2 regions of the Streptococcus suivaginalis genome follow, and region 1 is predicted to be linked to the other one. Evidence: predicted binding sites of a transcription regulator. Region 1 holds the regulator's gene; the other holds the start of a gene.
The links. The regulator HrcA, encoded in region 1, represses chaperone genes, less so after heat shock. The targets are predictions, from matches to a motif close to TTAGCACTCNNNNNNNNNGAGTGCTAA.

Region 1 (7,485 bases):
GATCCGGCATATCCTGAATATCCTCATAGACATGGACAGCCCGAGCAGCCTGCTCCACCTGTTCTAGAGACAGATCTGGATTGCCAAAGCGGATATTTTCAGCAACGCTGGTCGCAAAAAGGAACTGGTCTTGGGGGACATAGCCCATCAACTGCCGTAGGTCAGCGAGCTTGTAGTTCTTGATATTTTCCTGATTGAGCAAGATCTGCCCCGTGGTCACATCGTATTCACGCATCAGGAGCTTGAGCAGGCTGGTCTTCCCAGAGCCTGTTGGCCCCACCAGACCGATTGTCTGTCCCTGCTCGATGCAAAAGGCAATGTCTTGCAGAACTGACAGGTTATCATAGGCAAACTCGGAAATTTCATAAACAATCTGCCCATTGCTGGGTGCAGGTAGCGGTTGGTCTGTTTCAACCACCTCTGAGGAAATAGTGAGGAGGCTCTGGATACGATTGTAGGACACGTCACCACGCTGGCTCATATTGACCAAGAAACCGATTGCCATGAGAGGCCAGACCAGGAGGTCTAAGTAGGTCATGAAGGTAACTAATTGTCCAAGACTGACCAGACCTTGCGAGATGAATCGGGAGCCGACCAGCAAGGTTAGCAGGTAGGACAGGCCGATGAAGAAGAGGACAGCAGGGTTGAATAGGGCATCGTACCGCATGGTTTTGATATTCTGCAAGAAGGCAGCTTGATTGACCGCCTGAAAGGCAGCTGTTTCTTGCTCTTGGTAGCCGAAGGATTTGGTGACTTTGATACCTGAAACAGCTTCCTGGACCTTGTTGTTGAGTTCTGAAAAGGCAGCCTGTGAAGCCTTGAAGTTTTCATGGGTTTGACGGCCTAAAAAATTAGTAGTGAGTGTCATGAAGGGTAGGGGCAGGATTGCCACCAGGGTCATCTGCCAGGAAATGCTCAAACTCATCGTAATTAAGGTAACCAAGGCTGTGACCGTTGCATCGACAAAGGACATGACACCACCACCAGCTAGTCGGGTTAAGGCATTGATATCATTGGTCGCATGGGCCATTAGGTCCCCAGTCCTGTGCTGTTGGAAAAAGGAAGGAGATAGGTGCATGAAGTGTTCAAACAGGCGAGCCCTCATGATTTTGCCCAGTTGATAGGATGTTGCTAGGATATTCATCCTCCAGACATAGCGGAGACCGTACATAGCAAAGGCTGACAAGACCAGTCCGCCGATGCCAAGAAAGAGCTGGCTATCCGTCAACTTGCCACTGGCAATCTGATCGATCAATTGCCCCATGATAAAAGCTGGGAACAAGTTGAGCACGCTGACTAGGCAAAGGGATAGAATACCAATCAGGTAGGCCTTCTTTTCCAGGAAGAAGAACCACCATAATTGCTTGATGATTTTCATAGATGTCCTTTCTGAACAAAAGAAAGGTTGGCAGCTTGTTACCACCAACATTAGTAAAATTCCTTGACACTAGTGTATCATAGACTGGTAGAAATAGAAAGTTTGTTACTTCAAACAGTAGTCAAACATGGCTGTGACTTGCAAGAAGAACAAGTAAACGATAAATACGTATAATAGGGGTAGAAACTAGACGATTTCTACCTTTTTCTGCATATTTATGATAAAATAAATGAAAATTTAGAAGAGGTGTTCAGATGAAAGCTATTGTTACAGTTGTCGGTAAGGACAAGTCAGGAATTGTTGCTGGTGTTGCGACTAAGATTGCGGAGTTGGGACTCAATATTGATGACATTTCCCAGACTGTTTTGGATGAGTATTTTACCATGATGGCGGTGGTGTCATCAGATGAGAAGAAAGATTTCACGCAACTTCGTGCGGAATTGGATGCCTTTGGTCAAAATTTGAACGTGAAAATCAACATTCAAAGTGCGGCGATTTTTGATGCCATGCACAACTTGTAAGGAGAGCGGTCATGGATATTAGACAGGTTAGAGAAACCATTGAGATGATCGAGGAGCAACACTTCGATATTCGGACCATTACCATGGGGATTTCCCTTTTGGACTGTATCGATTCGGATATTGATAAGGCTGCTGAGAAAGTTTACACCAAAATTGTGACCAAGGCTAAGAACTTGGTAGCGGTCGGTGATGAGATTGCGGCGGAATTAGGAATTCCCATTGTCAACAAGCGGGTGTCGGTAACGCCTATTGCTTTGATTGGTGCGGCGACAGATGCCACGGATTATCTTCCCTTAGCTCATGCCTTGGACAAGGCGGCTCATGAGATCGGCATCGATTTTATCGGAGGTTTTTCAGCTCTAGTTCAAAAGGGTTACCAAAAAGGTGATGAAATCCTTATCAACTCTATACCGCAGGCATTGGCCCAAACAACCAAAGTCTGCTCGTCGGTCAATATCGGCTCGACCAAGACGGGTATCAATATGACAGCTGTGCGGGACATGGGGCGGATCATCAAGGAGACGGCGGAAGCTTCTGACATGGGGGCGGCTAAACTTGTAGTCTTTGCCAATGCGGTCGAGGACAATCCCTTTATGGCGGGTGCCTTCCATGGTGTCGGTGAGGCGGATGTGGTCATCAACGTCGGCGTATCTGGACCTGGTGTGGTCAAGCGTGCCCTTGAAAAAGTACGTGGTGAGAGCTTTGATGTGGTGGCGGAAACGGTTAAGAAGACCGCCTTCAAGATTACTCGTATCGGTCAGTTGGTCGGCAATATGGCCAGTGAACGCCTGGGTGTCAAGTTCGGTATCGTGGACCTGTCCCTTGCTCCAACGCCAGCCGTTGGCGATTCAGTAGCACGGGTTTTGGAGGAAATGGGCTTAGAAACCGTTGGTACGCACGGAACGACTGCTGCCCTTGCTCTGCTCAATGACGCAGTCAAAAAGGGTGGAGTCATGGCCTGCAACCAGGTCGGTGGCTTGTCAGGTGCCTTTATCCCTGTGTCTGAGGACGAGGGCATGATTGCGGCGGTGCAAAATGGCTCGCTTAACCTTGAAAAATTGGAAGCCATGACGGCCATCTGTTCTGTTGGTTTGGACATGATTGCCATTCCAGAAACAACGCCTGCTGAAACCATTGCAGCTATGATTGCGGATGAGGCAGCGATTGGGGTTATCAACCAGAAAACGACTGCGGTCCGCATTATTCCACTTGGAAAAGAAGGGGATATGATTGAATTCGGCGGACTTTTGGGAACAGCTCCTGTCATGAAGGTCAATCAGGCTTCGTCTGTGGACTTTATCAACCGTGGTGGACAAATTCCAGCACCGATTCATAGCTTTAAGAACTAAAAAACGTAAACCGATTGCGACAAGCAGTCGGTTTTTTGCTATACTTAATAGTAAGAAAAGACAAGGAGAACACTATGGCAGATGTAAGATTATATATTTCTCGACATGGGAAAACCATGTTTAATACCATCGGGCGCGTGCAGGGCTGGTGTGATACACCGCTGACCAAGGCTGGTGAGGAAGGGATTCGTGAATTGGGCTTGGGGCTCAAGGATGCGGGCATTGATTTTAAACTAGCCGTATCCAGTGACCTGGGGCGGACCGTTCAGACCATGACCATCGCCCAGCGTGAGTTGGGAATTTTAGGAAAAATCCCATATTACCAAGACAAGCGTATCCGTGAATGGTGCTTTGGTAGTTTCGAAGGTATGTATGATGCCGAGCTTTTCCAAGGTGTCCTGCCTCGTTTGAAAGGGACAGTTGATGCGACAGGCATGTCCTTTGCGGAAATCGCAGCAGGTATCCAAGAAGCAGACACCGCTGGCTGGGCGGAATCATGGGAAGTTTTGAGCAATCGTATCCTGACAGGGTTTGAGGCTATCGCCCAAGACTTGGAAAAGCAGGGCGGCGGCAATGCCCTTGTGGTCAGTCATGGTATGACCATTGCAACCCTAGCCCATCTGTTGGAGCCAGAGCGTGGAGCCAATGTCTTCCTGGATAACGGCTCAATTACCGTCCTCAAATACGAAAATGGCAAGCTTTTAATTGAAGCAGTTGGGGATTTGTCCTACCGCAAACGTGGGGCAGAATTGATTGCTCAAGGGGAATAAGATATAAAATCAGGGAGTTTTCTCTGATTTTTTTCTTGGCAATCTACCATTCTAGGTCCTCAGACTGATTTTTAGCACTCTAGGTAAAAGAGTGCTAATTTTTTGTCTTTTTCTCTTGACAATCCATTTTTTCGGCGTATAATGGGAGTATAAAGTTTAGCACTCATCGTTATAGAGTGCTAAAAATATAAAAATCAACACTGTTCATGAAAGGAGCGGAGATGATTACCCAACGTCAAAATGATATTTTGAATCTGATTGTTGAATTGTTTACGCGCCATCATGAGCCAGTTGGTTCTAAGGCCTTGCAGGAGATGATTGCTTCTAGTTCGGCTACCATTCGCAATGATATGGCTAAGCTAGAGCAGTTGGGCTTGCTAGAAAAGGCTCACACGTCAAGTGGTCGAATGCCCAGTCGGGCTGGTTTTCAATACTTTGTCAACCACTCGCTCAACTTGGAACACATCAATGAAGAAGATGTTTATCAGGTGGTCAAGGCCTTCGACTTTGAAGCCTTCAAGCTGGAAGATATCTTGGAGCGGGCAAGTCAGGTCTTGGCAGATTTGACAGGCTACACTTCGGTCATCTTAGATGTGGAGCCGACCAGTCAGCAGTTGACTTCCTTTGACATCGTGCAGCTCAGTAGCCACGATGCTCTGGCAGTCTTGACCTTGGACCAGTCCAAACCTGTCACTGTTCAGTTTGCCATTCCCAAGAACTTTTTGACTAGGGACTTGGAAGTGCTCAAACGCCTGGTGGATGAACGCTTCGTTGACCAGACGGTCTTGGCAATCCACTACAAGCTGCGGACGGAGATTCCCCAGGTGGTGCAGCGTTACTTTACCACGACGGACAATGTCTTGGATCTGATGGACTACATCTTTTCCAATCTCTTCCAAGAATCAGTCTTTATCAGTGGAAAGGTTGCTTCGCTGACCTATGGCAATCTCGCCACCTATCAGCTCTTGGATAGCCCACAGCTATTAGCCCCAGAGTTGCGGCAAGGCTTGGCGCCAAACCAGCAGACCAGCATTTCTGTGGCGGAACATAGGGATCCTGCCCTAGCGGATGTGACAGTTATTCATCATCGCTTTCCAATCCCCTATCGGGGCATGGCCCAGATGAGTTTGCTTGGTCCTGTTGACATGGACTACCGTAGGCAGATGAGTTTAATCAACATCATCAGCCGCGTCCTATTTATGAAATTAACCGATTATTACCGATACTTAAGTAGTAATCATTATGAGGTAAATTAAGATGTGAGGGCGTGAAGGAAACGATTGAAAAATAGGAGATTGACGCGGTGTCATCAGACACAAGGAAATCTATCTTTTTTCTGAGTTTCTAGCCCGAACTCAATTTATTATTTGTCAAAGTAATAATAGAAAATGAAGAGGTGAACAACTTGTCAGAAGAAATCAAAAACGAAGAAATCGTAGAAGAGGTTGAAGCAACAGAAGAAGTTGTCGAAGCTCCTGAAAAATCAGAGTTGGATTTGGCAAACGAGCGTGCAGAGGAATTTGAAAACAAGTACCTCCGTGCCCACGCTGAAATGCAAAATATCCAACGCCGTGCCAACGAGGAACGCCAAACCATTCAGCGTTACCGTTCGCAAGACTTGGCCAAGAAAATCTTGCCGAGCTTGGATAACTTGGAGCGTGCCCTTCAAGTCGAAGGTCTGACAGAAGATGTCAAAAAAGGCTTAGAAATGGTACAGGAAAGCTTGATTCAAGCCCTCAAAGAAGAAGGGGTGGAAGAAGTCGCAACAGATGTCTTTGACCCAAACCTTCACATGGCCATTCAAACTGTTCCAGCCACAGGCGACTGCCCAGCAGAACACATCGCACAAGTCTTCCAAAAAGGCTACAAGTTGCATGAACGCTTGCTGAGACCGGCTATGGTAGTCGTATCAGAATAACTTAGTCTTCCAGTTTATCTTTTATTACTTCGTTAACTCGCCTTGCCGTACTCCAGTACTGTCTTCGGCTCGTTGCCTAGTACTAAAAGCAAACTGAAACACTAAGGTCGCTCTGCTATTTCCGAAAAAAGAAAACTTGACCGAAATGTCGTTAAACTACTTGAAATAAGAAAATGCGAGTTAATGACTCGCAAAATCTGCACTACTTAAGAAGAGTGTATCAAATAAAAGAAAATTAAATTTTTGAAAGGATTTGAACCCGAACGAAATGCTCGGAAAATAGATAAACCGCCTTGCATTCATCGAATGCTATGTTGGTTTCCTAATTTTCAGTCGCATTTTCGGCGTTCTTGGTATCATTATTATGTCTAAAATTATCGGTATTGACTTAGGTACAACAAACTCAGCAGTTGCAGTTCTTGAAGGAACTGAATCAAAAATCATCGCAAACCCAGAAGGAAACCGCACAACTCCGTCTGTTGTGTCTTTCAAAAATGGTGAAATCATCGTTGGTGACGCGGCAAAACGCCAAGCAGTAACCAACCCAGATACGATCATCTCTATCAAATCAAAAATGGGAACTTCTGAAAAAGTTTCAGCAAACGGCAAAGAATACACACCACAAGAAATCTCAGCAATGATCCTTCAATACTTGAAAGGCTACGCTGAAGAATACCTTGGTGAAAAAGTAACCAAGGCTGTTATTACTGTTCCTGCTTACTTCAACGATGCACAACGTCAAGCAACCAAAGACGCTGGTAAAATCGCTGGTCTTGAAGTAGAACGTATCGTCAATGAACCAACTGCAGCAGCCCTTGCTTACGGTTTGGACAAGACTGACAAAGACGAGAAAATCCTGGTATTCGACCTTGGTGGAGGTACTTTCGACGTATCTATCCTTGAACTTGGTGACGGTGTCTTTGATGTACTTGCAACAGCAGGTGACAACAAGCTCGGCGGTGACGATTTTGACCAAAAGATTATCGACCACATGGTAGCTGAATTCAAGAAAGAAAATGGCATCGACTTGTCAGCTGACAAAATGGCCCTTCAACGTTTGAAAGATGCAGCTGAAAAAGCTAAGAAAGACTTGTCAGGCGTGACATCAACTCAAATCAGCTTGCCGTTCATCACTGCAGGTGCAGCAGGTCCGCTTCACTTGGAAATGACATTGACTCGTGCGAAATTTGACGAATTGACTTACGACCTTGTAGAACGTACAAAAATTCCTGTTCGTCAAGCCCTATCAGATGCAGGCCTCAGCTTGTCAGAAATTGACGAAGTCATCCTTGTCGGTGGTTCAACTCGCATCCCAGCCGTTGTAGAAGCTGTAAAAGCTGAAACAGGTAAAGAGCCAAACAAATCTGTAAACCCTGACGAAGTGGTTGCTATGGGTGCGGCAATCCAAGGTGGTGTCATCACTGGTGATGTCAAAGACGTTGTCCTTCTTGATGTAACACCATTGTCACTTGGTATCGAAACAATGGGTGGTGTATTTACAAAACTCATCGACCGTAACACAACTATCCCAACTTCTAAATCACAAGTC
Region 2 (7,485 bases), 150 kb from region 1:
TTACCACGAGCTTCCATACCATCAACGCGACCACGACGTGCAGTCACGTGACCCATAACGTCACCAAGGTTATCTTCTGGTGCAGTGATGGTTACAAGCATCATTGGCTCAAGGATAGTTGGTTGAGCTGATTTAGCAGCTTCTTTAAGGGCAAGAGATGCTGCCACTTTGAAGGCTGTTTCAGATGAGTCGACATCGTGGTATGAACCATCGTAAAGCTTAGCTTTCACGTCAACGATTGGGTAACCAGCAAGAACACCGTTAGCCATAGATTCTACGAGACCTTTTTCAACCGCTGGGATGAATTCACGTGGAACCACACCACCGACGATAGCGTTCTCGAACTCGAAACCTTTTCCTTCTTCGTTTGGTGTGAATTCGATCCAAACGTCACCGAACTGACCTTTACCACCAGACTGGCGTTTGAAGAAACCACGAGCTTGTGTAGAAGCGCGGAATGTTTCACGGTATGATACTTGAGGAGCACCTACGTTTGCTTCAACCTTGAATTCACGACGCATACGGTCAACAAGGACATCCAAGTGCAACTCACCCATACCAGAGATAACTGTTTCACCAGTTTCAACGTTTGTTTCAACGCGGAATGTTGGATCTTCTTCAGCCAATTTAGAAAGGGCAATACCCATCTTATCTTGGTCAGCTTTAGACTTAGGCTCAACCATCAATTGGATAACTGGTTCTGGAACGTGGATTGACTCAAGGATTACTTTTGCTTTTTCATCTGTCAATGAGTCACCAGTTGTAGTATCTTTCAAACCAACCGCAGCGGCAATGTCACCAGCGTAAACAGTTTCAATTTCTTGACGGCTATTTGCGTGCATTTGAAGGATACGTCCGATACGCTCACGTTTACCTTTAGAAGTGTTCATTACGTATGAACCGCTGTTAAGGACACCTGAGTAAACACGGAAGAATGTCAAACGACCTACGAATGGGTCAGTCATGATCTTGAAGGCAAGAGCTGCAAATGGCTCTTCATCAGAAGCATGACGCTCTTCTTCAGCATCTGTATCTGGGTTGATACCTTTGATAGCAGGGATATCAACTGGACTTGGAAGGTAGTCAATAACCGCATCAAGCATCAATTGAACACCTTTGTTTTTGAAGGCAGAACCACACAATACTGGGAAGAATTCAACATTGATAGTCGCTTTACGGATAGCAGCTTTCAATTCTTCGTTTGTGATTTCTTCACCTTCAAGGTATTTCATCATCAATTCTTCATCAGTTTCAGCAACTGCTTCAACCAATTTTTCACGGTATTCTTGAGCTTGGTCAAGGTATTCAGCTGGAATATCTTCTTCAAGAATATCTGTACCAAGGTCGTTAGTATAGATTTCAGCTTTCATCTTGATCAAGTCGATGATACCACGGAACTCGTCTTCAGAACCGATTGGCAATTGGATTGGATGAGCATTTGCTTGAAGACGCTCATGAAGTGTGCTTACTGAGTAAAGGAAGTCAGCACCGATTTTATCCATTTTGTTAGCGAATACGATACGTGGAACACCGTATTCAGTTGCTTGACGCCATACTGTTTCAGTTTGTGGCTCAACACCTGATTGTGAGTCAAGAACGGTTACCGCACCATCAAGAACGCGAAGTGAACGTTGTACTTCGATTGTAAAATCCACGTGTCCTGGTGTGTCGATGATGTTTACACGGTGGTTGTTCCATTGAGCTGTTGTCGCAGCAGATGTGATAGTGATACCACGCTCTTGCTCTTGCTCCATCCAGTCCATTTGTGATGCACCTTCGTGAGTTTCACCGATTTTGTGGATTTTACCAGTGTAGTAAAGAATACGCTCAGTTGTCGTTGTTTTACCCGCGTCAACGTGCGCCATGATACCGATATTACGAGTTTTTTCTAATGAAAATTCGCGTGCCATGAGGTTTGTTCTCCTATATTTTTAGATTTCTATTCTGATTATACCATATTTTAAGAAAAGCGAGTGGGCAAATCCCACCCGCTTAAGTTCTTACTAAATGGTGTGAAGTGGATGAGGCAAGCCTCAATCCGATTTGTGATGATTGAACGATAAGTTGGTACCATAATCTCAATTGATTTATGTAGAACTGACTTAATGTCCTCGCATCTTAATTGAACTCGGACTAAACGCTTGGCAAAAAAGATAAATCCTCCTAGAGTCCACAGACTCTTCGTCGCATTTCCTATTTTTGCTATGCGTTTTATACGTCCTCGTATCTTAATCTTACCAGCGGAAGTGTGCGAATGCGCGGTTTGCTTCTGCCATTTTGTGAGTATCTTCACGTTTCTTAACAGCTGCACCAGTGTTGTTTGCTGCATCCATGATTTCTTTCGCAAGGCGATCGATCATAGTGTGCTCACCACGGTTACGAGCGATTGTTACCAACCAACGAAGACCAAGTGTTGTACGACGCTCTGGACGAACTTCAACTGGAACTTGGTAGTTAGAACCACCAACACGACGTGCACGTACTTCAAGTACAGGCATGATGTTTTCCATTGCTGTTTCAAATACTTCAAGTGCATCGTTACCAGTTGCTTCTTTGATTTGGTCAAAAGCACCGTAAACGATTGATGCAGCAGTACCACGTTTACCGTCCAACATAACACGGTTGATCAAACGAGTTACCAATTTTGAGTTATACAATGGATCTGGCAATACTTCGCGCTTAGGCGCTTGATTTTTACGACTCATTTATATTTCCCCTTTCTTAGCCTTTTGGACGTTTAGTACCGTATTTAGAACGGCCTTGCTTACGATCGTTTACACCTGCAGTATCAAGCGCACCACGAACGATATGGTAACGTACCCCTGGAAGGTCTTTTACACGTCCACCACGAAGAAGAACAACGCTGTGCTCTTGCAAGTTGTGACCGATACCTGGGATGTAAGCAGTAACTTCGATAAGGTTGCTCAAACGTACACGAGCAAATTTACGAAGGGCTGAGTTAGGTTTTTTAGGTGTCATTGTTCCGACACGAGTTGCAACACCGCGTTTTTGTGGTGATGAAACGTTTGTTTGAACTTTTTTACGGCTGTTGTAACCAACGTTCAAAGCTGGTGATTTAGATTTTTCTACTTTAGACTTACGTGGTTTACGTACCAACTGGTTAATTGTAGGCATCTACATTCTCCTGTATATATTTTTATTTTTGGTGATAAGGCATTGGTGACAACCCCTATCTGTGTGTACTTTTGCAACATTTGTCAGCACGTCCCTGTACACTCTTGAGAGACCAAAAGTAAAAAGTACCGTCTAATATAGTACCACATCCCAAACCCATTGTCAAATAGATATGTTTGAAATTTTCAAGAAAAAAACACAGCCAATCAGCTGTGTCATTTTGCTATTTCTTAGTAACCCATACCCATTCCATCCATACCTTGTGGCATAGCTGGAGCGGCTGGTTCTGGCTTGTTGGCAACGACTGCTTCTGTCGTCAAAATCAAGCTGGCTACGGAAGCCGCATTTTGAAGAGCAGAACGAGTCACCTTAACAGGGTCGATAATTCCTGCCTCAATCATGTTGACCCACTCACCTGTCGCAGCATTAAAGCCTGTTCCAAGCTCAGAATTCTTCAATTTATCAATGATAACTGAACCTTCATAACCTGCGTTATAGGCAATCTGACGCACTGGTTCTTCCAAGGCGCGCAGGACAATATTGCGTCCTGTTTCATCATCACCGGTCAATTCAAGCTTGGCTACGCTATCAATAACATTGACAAGAGCTGTACCACCACCAGCAACGATTCCTTCTTCAACTGCGGCACGTGTTGCGTTGAGGGCATCTTCGATACGGAGTTTCATTTCTTTCAACTCAGTTTCCGTTGCGGCACCTACTTTAATCACTGCGACACCGCCAGACAATTTTGCCAAACGCTCTTGTAATTTTTCACGGTCAAATTCTGAAGTTGTTCCCTCAATTTGTGACTTGATTACGGCGACACGGTTGGCAATGGCTTCTGGATTGCCAGCACCTTCAACAATAGTTGTACCATCCTTGTCAACCACAACCTTGGCAGCTTGACCAAGGGCTTCAATAGTCGCATCTTTCAAGTCCAAACCAAGGTCTTCTGTAATCACTGTACCGCCTGTCAAGATCGCGATATCTTCCAACATAGCTTTACGACGGTCACCAAATCCTGGCGCCTTAACAGCAACAACGTTGAACGTACCACGAATCTTGTTGAGAACAAGGGTAGGAAGTGCTTCACCATCCACATCGTCAGCAATAATCAAAAGCGGACGGTTGGTCTGAAGAATGCTTTCCAAGAGTGGCAAAATGTCTTGGATATGAGAAATTTTCTTATCTGTAATCAAGATAAATGGATTTTCAAGTTCTGCCACCATTTTCTCATTATCTGTTACCATGTATTGTGACAGATAACCACGGTCGAACTGCATACCTTCAACCACATCCAATTCTGTCTCCATACCGCGAGATTCTTCAATAGTAATAACGCCGTCTGTTCCCACGCGCTCCATGGCTTCTGAAATGTACTCACCAACTTTTTCAGAACGTGAAGATACGGCTGCTACCTGAGCAATTTCAGCTTTATTGGATACAGGACTTGCTTGTGCTTTCAATGCTTCAACTGCCGTTACAACCGCAGCTTCGATACCACGACGGATACCAATTGGATTGGCACCTGCCGTTACGTTTTTCAAGCCTTCACGTACGATAGCCTGGGTCAAAACAGTTGCAGTTGTTGTACCGTCACCAGCGATATCATTGGTTTTTGACGCCACTTCGGATACCAGCTTGGCACCCATATTTTCAAAATGATCTTCCAACTCGATTTCTTTAGCAATGGTTACACCATCATTAGTAATAAGTGGTGAGCCATAAGCCTTTTCCAAAACAACATTGCGACCTTTTGGACCCAAGGTTACTTTGACTGTATCCGCCAGAATATCGACACCACGGACCATACTTTCACGCGCATCTGCTGCAAATTTGATTTCTTTTGCCATTTTCCTACCTCTTATTCTACAATTGCCAAAATGTCTGCTTCACGGATGATGTGAACGGTTTGGTCTCCGTCTTTGACTTCCAATCCTGCATGAGCATCAATCAAAACAGTATCTCCAACTGCTACCGCTGGGGCAACCAAGTCCCCATTCAAGGTACGAATCCCTTGTCCGATCGCTAGGACACTTGCTTCTTTTGTCTTTTCTTGACTTGCACCTGCTAGGACAAAGCCACCAACTGTTTGTTCTTTTTCTTTAATTTTTACGACGATACGATCGCCCAATGGTTTCAACATGGTATTACCTCCTGGTCTTTTTAGCACTCTTTACCTCCGAGTGCTAATTCACATTTCCTATTGTATCACTTGGTCAAAAATAGTCAAGAAAATTCTATTACGAATTACAAAATCCGTCTGAGGTCTGAAAACAATAAAACACCAAGCGCGCTTGGTGTTTTAAGGAGATTATGAAAATATTTAGGATTGAATAAAGTATACCCTATTTCTCCACACTCTCCATCGGTCTTGGGACTGATTTCACTTTAAAACGGCAATTCTTCCTCTTCCAAGACCAGATCAGCCAAGTCTTCACCGGCATTGTTTTCACGCATGGCACGTTGAGCGCGGCTTTCGAGCAACTGGAAGGTATTGCCCAAGATTTCCGTTACATAGTGGTTGCTGCCGTCTTTTTCATATTTACGGGTCCGCAACTCACCGTCAATAGAAATCAGACTGCCCTTGCTGCCATAGGAGACTAGTGTTTCTGCCAGTTTTCCCCAGAAAATAACATTGAGAAAATCTGCCTCACGTTCACCATTTTCTGTCTTAAATCGTCGATTAACTGCGACGGTTACACGAGTCAAATTTTTGCCGTTAGGGGTTTGAGTGAGTTCAGGTTGGGCCGTCAAACGACCGATTAAAATTGTTTTATTGTACATATTATGTCCTCCTACTTATTCTATTCGTAGGAAAATGAAAAAAAGTGGGAAAACCCACTTTCTTTTTTCTATCCCTTCCAGTGTTTGGCTGGATCAAAGGCTTCTCCGACCACTGCGGAGTCGTCCAATTCGATAATGCCACGCACTTGTGGTGCGTTTGGCAGAGCCAATTCACGTGGACTGCACATCATACCAAAGCTATCTTCACCACGCAACTTCCCTGGGAAAATCAGGCTACCGCTCGGCATCATTGCCCCTGGAAGAGCCACAATGGTTTTCAAGCCTTGGGCTGCATTTGGCGCACCTGCTACGATTTGCACTGTTTTGTCACCAACATTGACTTGACAGATATTGAGGTGGTCGCTGTCTGGATGAGGAACCAATTCCACAATCTGACCGACCACAAACTTCGGTGTCGCATCATTGACCAAGGTTTCTGCAAAACCTTCTTTTTCCAATTCGGCATTCAAGGTCGCAACTTGCTCGTCTGTCAGGAAAACCTGACCATTTCCGGCAATCTCAACCAAACTTGATGCTTCAAAAATATTCCAGGCTACTGTTTTTCCTGTTTCTTCTAGGAAAACACGCGCCACTTGACCCTTACGTTCAAACTGGATAGCCTGCCCCTTGTCTTCTGCTACGATGACCATGAGAACATCACCGACGTGTTCTCTATTATATGTAAAAATCATTTCTTTTTCATTTCTCCTTTATGCAAATAGACCGATCAAGCCTTTCCATAGATTTTCAAAAAAGGCACCGATTTTTTCTAAAATCCCTGAATCTTGTAGATTCTTATAGGCTTCTGAAATTTGTTGCTCCGCCTGTTGCTTGAACTGGTTGAGCTGGGCAGCAACCTCAGCCGAATCAATGGCAGAGGTTTCCTGATAGGCTTTGGCAAAGGTAACTAATTTTGAAACTTCATCCGCCGTGATGACATTTTCCAAACCGTTATTGGCCAAGACATCGTTAATAATAGTATTGAGGTCTGATTCGGAAGCTACCTGACCGTTGGACTGTTTATAGTCGGCAAGAGCAGTCTTGATTTCCGCTACCGCCTTATCCAAAGCTGAACTATCAAAATTGGAGTCACCTGTATGAGCCGTCGCCACTTCATTGACTGTCTCTAGCTCTTGTTGAGCTACTTCGGTTCGGGCTGTATCAACTGTTTCACCATTGGCTGCAAGAGCCTTGTAAACACCTGTCAAAGCAGACTCCCCCGTTACCTGAATCGGAGAAGCTACATCAATCAAGACATCCGTCGCACCAGCTGTGATAGCTGCATTGGCATACTGGGTCTCTGTTATCAAAGTGATATTGTTTGGAGTCTTGATATCAACCACCACACCTGTTCCCGCATCCTGTTTTTGAACCAGAACTGACGAGAACAAGGATGAGGTAGCAGCGCCAGATGTTCCCAAGTACAGGTCCATATCACTGCCTTCGACGACTTGACGGTTCACATTTTCAATCGTGGAAATTCCGAAGAGTTGATTGACTTCTGTCGCTTGAGCATCTGACAAGCCTCCCCCATAAACCAAGGTGGGCTTGCCCCATTTTTCA

Region 2: the regulator HrcA is predicted to act here: its motif matches at 5,302-5,328, upstream of groES (co-chaperone GroES).

The regions. Positions count from the first base shown of each region.
Region 1 covers NZ_CP118733.1:262,852-270,336, forward strand. Annotated here, with positions in the region: gene PXH68_RS01300 (ABC transporter ATP-binding protein) at 1-1,378, opposite strand, end outside; gene PXH68_RS01305 (ACT domain-containing protein) at 1,633-1,899, shown strand; gene PXH68_RS01310 (PFL family protein) at 1,911-3,248, shown strand; gene PXH68_RS01315 (histidine phosphatase family protein) at 3,323-4,018, shown strand; gene hrcA (heat-inducible transcriptional repressor HrcA) at 4,240-5,274, shown strand; gene grpE (nucleotide exchange factor GrpE) at 5,424-5,936, shown strand; gene dnaK (molecular chaperone DnaK) at 6,301-7,485, shown strand, end outside.
Region 2 covers NZ_CP118733.1:110,522-118,006, reverse strand. Annotated here, with positions in the region: gene fusA (elongation factor G) at 1-1,910, opposite strand, end outside; gene rpsG (30S ribosomal protein S7) at 2,235-2,705, opposite strand; gene rpsL (30S ribosomal protein S12) at 2,722-3,135, opposite strand; gene groL (chaperonin GroEL) at 3,366-4,988, opposite strand; gene groES (co-chaperone GroES) at 5,000-5,281, opposite strand; gene PXH68_RS00715 (single-stranded DNA-binding protein) at 5,527-5,922, opposite strand; gene ytpR (YtpR family tRNA-binding protein) at 5,991-6,614, opposite strand; gene PXH68_RS00705 (DUF1002 domain-containing protein) at 6,633-7,485, opposite strand, start outside.